DNA from 2 places in the Deinococcus maricopensis DSM 21211 genome. Region 1 is predicted to be linked to the other one. Evidence: riboswitches for the same ligand, from Rfam matches in the RefSeq annotation. Region 1 holds a riboswitch; the other holds the start of a gene.
What was found. Region 1 has a riboswitch for S-adenosylmethionine ahead of DEIMA_RS09525 (homoserine O-acetyltransferase family protein). Riboswitches for the same ligand answer to the same signal wherever they lie in the genome.

Region 1 (4,340 bases):
AGCCGCTGCCCGTCAGCAGCCTGCACGAGGAACTCCTCACGATTCCGCAGACGATCCGCGCGGACGCGCATTTCCGTGCGTTCCTGCGCGTGCGGCTGCTGCTGGCGTTCGCGGGCGTCGCGGAGCCGTTCTTCGCGGTGTACGCGCTGCGGAAGCTGCACTTCCCGGCGAGCACGCTGGGGGTGTTCCTGATGGCGGTGACGGCGGCGGCGCCCCTGTCGAACCTGGTGTGGACGCGCGCGGCGCAGCGGTACGGTTCGCGGCGCATCATCCGGTACTCGGCGGCGTTCGCGGCGTTCGCGCCGCTGCTGGCGCTGCTGCTGGGCGGCGCGGGCGCCGTGCCGTACGCGCTGGTGTTCGTGCTGTCGAGCGTGGCCGCGCAGGGGTTCAACCTCGGGCACACGAACCACCTGCTGAACCTCGCGCCGCCGGGCGCGCGCTCGCGGTACATCGGCACGCTGAACACCGTGGTGGGCGTGGCGCTGTTCGCGCCGGTGCTGGGCGGCCTCCTGGCGGACCACGCGGGGTACGAGGCGGTGTTCGCCGCGTCGAGCGCGCTGTACGCGGTGGCGTGGTTCGCGTGCATGCGCCTGCGGCGTGACGCGTGACGCCGCCAGGCACCCCGGTGACGCTCCGCTGAGTGGAGGAAGGGGCAGGCGCCGCATGGTGGTCACTGGCTCCCGCGAGGGGTGTCCCCAAGGGTTCAAATCCCTTACGCAAACTGCACTCCGCCCCATTGGGGCGGAGTGCAGTTTGTTGCCCTGCTGTTATTCCTGGGGGTGGAGGGTCTCGTGGATGCGGTCGTTGAGGGTGTCGGCGTCCATCAGGAAGGCGTCGTGGCCGTGGATGCTGTCGAGTTCCCAGTAGCGGGCGTTGCCGAGCGCGTCGGCGACGGCGCGCACCTCGTGCGGAGGGTACAGGACGTCACTGCGGATGCCGACGACGAGGGTGGGCACGTGGACGCACGCGAGGTCCGCAGGGGTGGTGCGGTAGGCGTCCATGGCGCGGGTGAGCGTCAGGTACGTGCGTTCGCAGAAGCGCTCGTGGAGTTTCTGGCCGTGGTGCTGGAGGTAGGTGGTGATGGCGTGCTCGCCGCGCGCGCGGGGGCTGGGGCCGGCCTGCGTGGCCGCGTAGCTGTCGGGGCTGCGGTAGCTGAGCATGGCGATCTGACGCGCGACCTTGAGGCCTTCGCCGCCGGGCGCGGCGCGGATGGCGGCGCGGGCGGCGCTGTTCAGGCCGATGGCCCAGGGGCTGTGCTGCGCGGGCGCGGCAATGACGACGGCGCGGTCGATGAGGTCCGGGTACGCGCGGAGCCATTCGATGGCGTGCATGCCGCCCATGCTGCCGCCGATGACGGTGACGCGGCGCACGCCGAGGTGCGCGAGCAGTTCGCGGGCCGCGCGGACCATGTCGGGGATGCTGAGGTCGTCCGTGCCGAGCTCGGCGGGGCCGCTGCTGCCGGCGCAGCCGCCGAGGACGTTGCTGCACACGATGAAGTGCCGTTCGGGGTCGAGGGCCTTGCCGGGACCGAACAGGGCGCCCCACCATTCGTGGACGGCGCTGGTGCCGGTGAGCGCGTGGAGGACGAGGATGGCGTGGTCGCGGGGCGTGCCGTACGTGTGGTACGCGAGGCGGACGTTGCTGACGATGTGGCCGTTGTCGAGCAGCAGCGGGCGATCGCGGAACAGCGTGGCGGTGCGCAGGCGCGGTGCGGCGTCGGGCTGGGGGGTGGGAACGTGGGGGCGTGCGGGGGCTGTGTGCGCGGTCATGCGAGGACCTCGCGCGCGGGACAGTCTGGTTCGGTCATGGGTTCACTCCGGGGTGGGAGGCGCCATGAAAAAGCGCGGCTCCCGGTGGTGAAGGGAACCGCGGCGTGCGCTCGGGTCACCCTTCCCGTATCGTTCCGACCGTCGGTCATCGTTGACCTGAGGTGGGCTGGCGTTGAGCACCGTGCCGTGATGAGGGCCGGTTGCTGCGACGGTCACTGGGCCAGGTCCCTGCGTCGCTCCTGATAGGGGTTGGGTCCCGTGGGCGGGACTGCCTTACAGGCTACGGCAAGGGCGCCGGGGGGGTCAAGGGCGCGCGCCGGTCAAAGTCGCCGGTTGGAGCGGATGGTCGCGGAGCAGGGCGCGCGTGTTGAGGCCTCTGCTGCTGCTTCGGGCGGGGCGTTCCTGGTGGTCATGACTGTCCGGGCGTACCGCCAGGCTCTCGCACGGCGGGCCGGTACGGCGTCAACGACCCGGACGCGCCTGGCGTGAGGAACGGGGCGCGCTCGTTGGTCGGGGCCGCGCAGTGATGAAGGCCCCGAGCGTCCGCCCCGTCCATGAGTCTGAGGCCCACGGCCTGCGGCGCGCAGGCGCGGGGTTGAGCGCGTGTTCCCGCGGTCTCGCGTAGTGTGGGGGCATGATGCGTGTGTCTGGAGGCCTGCGTTGAGCCTGTCCCCTGCGGAACTGGAACGGTTCCTGAGTGCCGTCGTTCGTGATGAGTTGACGCTCAGCCTGATGATCTGGGGCGCGCCGGGCGTTGGGAAGAGCAGTGTGGTGCAGCAGGTGGCGAGCGCGCACGACCTGGGGTTCGTGGATGTGCGCCTGTCGCAGCTGGCGCCGACGGATCTGCGGGGCCTGCCGGTCGCGGAGGACGGCGTGAGCCGCTGGTACCCGCCGGAGTTCCTGCCGCGGTCCGGTCGGGGGGTACTGTTCCTTGATGAGATCAACATGGCGCCGCCGACAATGCAGGGGATGGCGCAGCAGCTGATTCTGGATCGCCGGGTGGGCAGTTACGTGCTGCCGGACGGGTGGTTCGTGTGGGCGGCGGGGAACCGCAAGGAGGACCGCGCGTCGGTGTTCGATATGCCCGCGCCGCTCGGGAACCGTTTCCTGCACCTGGAGGTGCGGGCGGAGTTCGAGGCGTGGCGTGCGTACGCGCTCGCGCGGGGGCTGCATGAGCATGTGCTGGCGTTCCTGACGTTCCGGCCGGAGCTGCTGCACCGCCTGGATACGGTCTCGCCGGCGTGGCCGAGTCCGCGCTCGTGGGAGATGGCGTCCAGGCTGCACCGCTCGGGCCTGCCGGTGGGACCGGCGGTGGGTGAGGCGGCGGGCGCGGAGTTTGAGGCGTTCGTGCGGCTGTATGACCGCCTGCCGGACCTGCTGGACGTACTGGAGGGCCGGGCGGCGGGCGTGTCGTTGCCGGCGGAGCCGAGCGTGCGGTACGCGGCGGTGGTGGGGTTGGCAGCGCGGGCGCGCGGGGCGGAGCAGGCGCACCGGGCGTTCCGGTGGCTGGCGGACGGTGCGGGTGCGGAGTGGCTGCAGCTGTTCGTGGCGACGCTGATTCCGCGCCTGAGCGCGAGCGGGGAACTGGGGGAGCTGGCGGCACTGATGGAGCGGGACGCGGACCTAGCGGCGTTGGTGCAGGACGCGCTGAGTCTCGCGGAGGCCTGAGGTGGCGGCGCTGCGGCTCGCGCCGGATGAGGCGCGCGCGTTTGACCGTGCGGTGAGCGGTGCGCGGTTGCGCCTGCGTGGTCGGAGTGCGTTCTTCGCGACGTTGATGCTGCACGCGCGGATCGTGCCGTCGCGGGAGGTGAGCGTGGCAGCGACGGATGGGGAGCGGGTGTACCTGAATCCGGACGCGGCGGAGCGTGTGCCGCGCGACGTGCTGGATGGGCTGCTGCTGCATGAGGTGCTGCACGCGGCGTTGTCGCACGTGCCGCGGCGTGGGCCGCGCGAGCGGGAGCGGTGGAACGCGGCAGCGGACGTGGTCGTGAACGGCATGATTGCGCAGTCGGGGTTGCCGTTGCCGGAGCGGGCGGCGCGCGCGGGCGACCTGGAGCACCTGAGTGTGGAGGAGGTGTACGCGGCCCTCGTGGAGCATGACCTGGAGGGGCAGGGCGGCGATGACCTGCTGGACGGCCCGCCGGGCGACGCGCCGGAGGACGGTAAGGGTCGTGGGCATCCGGCGGCGAACGAGCGGGCGTGGCGGCAGGCGGTGGAGCAGGCGCGCGCGGTGGCGAGCATGGCCGGGCAGGGTGACGAGGGGTTGGGGGCGTTCCGGGAGCTGGCGCGCCTGCGGGCGCCGCAGCTGGACTGGCGCGCGCACCTGTGGCGGTTTCTGACGCGCACGCCGGTGGATTTTGGCGGGTTTGATCGGCGGTTCGCGTACCGGGGGTTGTACCTGGAGGCGCTGGATGAGGACAGCCTGCGGGTGCTGGTGGGTGTGGATACGTCCGGCAGTATCGATGAGGGGGCGGTGGCGGCGTTCCTGGGGGAGATTCAGGGGATTCAGGGGGCGTACCCGCACGTGCAGGTGACGTTGTATTACGCGGACGCGGCGTTGTATGGGCCGTT
Region 2 (4,340 bases), 820 kb from region 1:
CAGGTACGGGACGTGTTGAAACAGGTTCGCGTCGATGCTGCCCTCGCCGAGCGCGACGTTCGGCTGCACGTAGTCGCTGAACTCGCGGATGACGAGCGTGACGCCCTGCTTCGCGAGGATGGGTTTCACGAATTCCAGCAGGTCCCCGGCGGGCACGGGCGTGGCGCCCACGCGGAGCGTGCCGGCGCTGGCGGCGGAGAGAAGAGCGAGGGTGGCGATCAGGGCAGGTGTACGCATGGTGGACGTCCTCGGGGTGTGAAGGGCCCGCCCGCAACGCGCGAGCGAAAGCCGACGTGAGGGTTTCAGCGGTGGTCGATCTTGCGCGCCGTGAGGTCGCCGATCCACTGCACGCCCTGCACGAGGACGAGCAGCACCACGACCGTGGCGATCATGATGTCCGTCTCGAACCGCTGGTAGCCGTAGCGGATGGCGAGGTCGCCGAGGCCGCCGCCGCCGATGGCGCCCGCCATGGCGCTGTAGCCGATCAGGCTCACGAGCATCACCGTGAAGCCGTGCACGAGCGCGGGGCGCGCCTCGGGCAGCAGCACCTTGAACACGACCTGCGCGGTGCTCGCCCCCATCGCGCGCGCCGCTTCGGTCACGCCGGTCGGCACGTCCCGCAGGGCGCCGTCCACGAGGCGCGCCACGAACGGAATGGCAGCGACGGTGAGGGGCACGATCGCGGCGGTGCTGCCGATGCTGGTGCCGGTCAGCAGCCGCGTGAGCGGAATCAGCAGGACCAGCAGGATGATGAACGGGAGGCTGCGTCCGACGTTCACGGCGGCGTCCAGCAGGCGGTGGCTGAACGCGTTCGGCGTGAGGCCGCTGGGCCGCGTGAGGTGCAGCACCACGCCGAGCAGCGTGCCGAGCGCCTGCGCGATCAGGGCGCTGGGCATGACCATCAGCAGCGTTTCCAGGGTACCCTGCCAGAGCAGTTCGGCGAGGCTCACCGGGCACCTCCGGCAAGCGCGGCCGTGCGCGCCACGTGCGCGGTGGGGTCGGGGGCGTGTTCCGGCAGGGCCAGCCAGGCGCTGACGCCCTGCGCGTGCGTGTCCGCTGCGACGACGCGCGCGCCCAACCCCGCGAGGGCCGTGAGGGTGCGGGCGCTCAGGTCCGGCAGCGTCACGTGCGCGAGGCGCTCCCCGGCTTCGACCGTCACGGCGGGCCGGTGCGCGTCCAGCAGCGCGCGCGTGACGGGGTGCTGCGGGGCGTTCAGGACCGCGCGCGCCTCGCCGTGCTCCACGAGTTCGCCGTGGTCCAGTACGGCGACGTGCGTGCACGCGGCGCGCACGACGTCCATCTGGTGCGTGACGATCACGAGCGTCAGGTCCCGTTCGCGCTGCAGGTCCGCGAGCAGCGCGAGGATGCCCGCGCTCGTTTCCGGGTCGAGGGCGCTCGTCGCCTCGTCCGCGAGCAGCAGCTCCGGGTCGGAGGCGAGGGCGCGGGCGATGCCGACGCGCTGCCGCTGCCCGCCGCTCAGCTGCGCCGGGTACCGGCCCGCGTGGTCCGCGAGGCCGACCTGCGCGAGCAGCTCGCGGGCGCGCGCTTCGCGTTTCGCGCGGGGCACGCCGGCGAGTTCCAGTGGCAGCGTGACGTTTGCGAGCGCCGTGCGGCCCGCGAGGAGGTTGAAGTGTTGGAACACCAGGCCGGTGCGGGCCTGCCGCGCGCGGCGCTCGGCGCCGCTGAGCGCCTGGAGGTCCACGCCGTTGACGCGCAGCGTGCCGCTCGTGGGCGCTTCGAGGCCGCTGATGAGGCGCACCAGGGTGCTCTTGCCGGCGCCGCTGCGGCCGATGATGCCGGTGCGGCTGCCGCGGGGGACGCTGAGCGTGAGGTCACGCAGGGCCGGGGTGGTCTGGGCCGGGTACGTTTTCGTGACGTGCTGGAAGTCCAGCGCAGGGGAGTGGGACACGCGCGGGCGTCCTCCTTTCCGGTGAGGTGATGCGTCCGGGAGGGGAGGACAACGAAAACGTCCCCTCCCGAGGGTGTCGGAGAAGGGGACGTGCATAGTGCGTGGGACCCTTCCCTTATCGGTCCCGCCGCTGGGCCATCGTTGGCGCGGTCGGGCTGGAGAGCACCGTGCCGTGATGAGGGCCGGTTGCTGCGACGGTCACTGGGCCAGATCCCTGTGTCGCTCTGGATAAGAGGTGTGGCTCGCGCCATGGGCGCGAACGATGAGAAGAATAGGGGAGATGTCCACATCATGAAGTGACGCGATACACAGTTGTGCCAGGGCGCAACGCCGTTGCGCGTCAGCCGCGCTTCATCCAAGCGGCGTACCTTCGCCCCATGCGCGCCCTTCTGCCCCTGATCCTGACTGCCCTGCTCGGCACCGCGAGCGCCGCGAACGTCCCCGAGATCCTCCAGGCGGGCTTCAGCCCGGACGGCCGCCACCACCTGCTCCTCACGGCGTACGTGCAGGACGGCAGCGGTTTGCCCACCGCCACGCTGCAGGTCACGGACGTCCGCGCGAACACCATCCTGCTGCGTGCAGAACTCACCACGCGCGAAGGCGCCAGCGCCCGCACGGTCGCGCAGCAGCTCATGACCGCCCAGCGGGCAGCGCTGACCCGCTACGGCCTCACGCGGCCCCTCACGGGCCGGCGCCTCTTCCTCAAGACCTTCCGCGCGCCCGTGCCGTGGCCGCAGCCTCAGGCGCTGGAAACCCTCACGGCCGCCGGATGGACGCTCGCCCTGCGTACCTACCCCGTCCCGAACGCCTGCGATGACCGTGCGGGCCGGGGCCTCCTGCCCGCCACCCTCACCCCGTCGGGCCTGAGCCTGCGCGTGAACGGCGTGGACCTCCAGCATGACGCGCGCCTGCCCCGCAGCCGCGCGTGCGCCGCGCAGTACCGCCTGGAGACGGCGTGGGTGTACGGCCGGAACCTCGCCGTGGTCGTGCGCGCCTACACCCCCGGCTTCGAGGGGCCGGACGTGACGCCGCTCGTCATTACCGGGCGGCGGTGAGGTCCGGTCGCCGCACGCCCAGGCCCTGCACCAGCCGCAGCACGTACCCGTCCGGGTCCAGCACCACGAACTGCCGGCTCCCGACCTCCTCGTCCGCCCGCCGGTACCAGCGGTCCTCCATCGGCAGCAGAATCCGCGCGCTCGCGCGCGTACACGGCGTGCACGTCCGGCACGGTAACCGACAGGTTCATGCCGCGCCCGTACGGCGGCGTCGGTTCAGCGGCGAGCAGCGTCCGCTCGGGCCGCGTGGGCTCCTCCAGCATCAACGCCGCGGTGCCCAGAGTGAGGTACGCGAAGCGCTCCTCCGGGCTGTCGTAGCGCACCTGGAAGCCGATCACCCGGGTGTAAAAGGCGACGCTGCGCGGGAAGTCGCTGACGTACAGTTCGGGCAGAAGGGCAGGTTCGGTCATGGGGCCTCCGTGGGTGTACGGAGCGTAGCGGACGCCGCTGGTGGCGCCATCCGCCATTGCGCGCAGGAGCGGACCTCCCGCCCCGCCTAACGAGCGTTTGGTATGCTGCGGTCGCCATGACCACCACCCCTTCCGCCCCGCTCGGCGTGATCGGCGCGGGCACCATGGGCGCCGGCATCGCCGAACTCGCCCTCGCCCACGGCCACCCCGTCACCCTCACGGACGTGAGCGCCGCGCAACTCGACCGCGCCCGTGCCAGCATCACCGCCAGCCTCCGTAAACTCCACGAACGCGGCAAACTGACCGGCACGCCCGAAGACGCCCTCGCGCGCCTCACGGTCAGCACCGACCTCGCCGCGCACGCCACCAGCCGCATCATCATCGAAGCCGCCCCGGAACGCCTCGACCTGAAACGCACCCTGTTCGGGCAACTCGACGACGTCGCCCCGAACGCCATCCTGGCCACCAACACCAGCACCCTGCTCGTGAGCGCCATCGCCGGCACCGTCCGCGACCCCTCCCGCGTTGTCGGCATGCACTTCTTCAACCCCGCGCCGCGCATGCCGCTCGTGGAAGTCATCGTCGGCGCCGACACCAGCGACGCCGCCGTGCAGGCCGTCACGGACCTCGCCCGCGCGCTCGGCAAGACGCCCATCCGCTGTCAGGACACCCCCGGCTTCATCGTGAACCGCGTCGCCCGCCCGTACTACGGCGAGGCGCTCCGCCTCCACGCCGAACAGGTCGGCGACCACGCCGCCCTCGACCGCATCCTGCGCGGCGCCGGCTTCCGCATGGGCCCCTTCGAACTGATGGACCTGATCGGCCTCGACATCAACTACGCCGCCACCGTCAGCGTCTTCGAAGCGTACTTCGGCGACCCCAAATACCGCCCGCACCCCACGCAGGCCCGCCTCGTCGGCGCGGGCCGCCTGGGCCGCAAGACCGGGCGGGGCTTCTACGACTACC

Region 2: another riboswitch for S-adenosylmethionine. It lies ahead of DEIMA_RS05630 (methionine ABC transporter ATP-binding protein); the one in region 1 lies ahead of DEIMA_RS09525 (homoserine O-acetyltransferase family protein).

What each region holds. Positions count from the first base shown of each region.
Region 1 covers NC_014958.1:2,034,978-2,039,317, forward strand. Annotated here, with positions in the region: gene DEIMA_RS09520 (MFS transporter) at 1-608, shown strand, start outside; gene DEIMA_RS09525 (homoserine O-acetyltransferase family protein) at 768-1,769, opposite strand; SAM riboswitch class I at 1,893-2,018, opposite strand; gene DEIMA_RS09530 (AAA family ATPase) at 2,430-3,437, shown strand; gene DEIMA_RS09535 (vWA domain-containing protein) at 3,439-4,340, shown strand, end outside.
Region 2 covers NC_014958.1:1,210,707-1,215,046, forward strand. Annotated here, with positions in the region: gene DEIMA_RS05620 (MetQ/NlpA family ABC transporter substrate-binding protein) at 1-237, opposite strand, end outside; gene DEIMA_RS05625 (methionine ABC transporter permease) at 303-950, opposite strand; gene DEIMA_RS05630 (methionine ABC transporter ATP-binding protein) at 947-1,909, opposite strand; SAM riboswitch class I at 2,022-2,144, opposite strand; gene DEIMA_RS05635 (DUF2259 domain-containing protein) at 2,287-2,964, shown strand; gene DEIMA_RS18620 (VOC family protein) at 2,948-3,085, opposite strand; partial or broken gene DEIMA_RS18940 (VOC family protein) at 3,171-3,431, opposite strand; gene DEIMA_RS05645 (3-hydroxyacyl-CoA dehydrogenase) at 3,491-4,340, shown strand, end outside.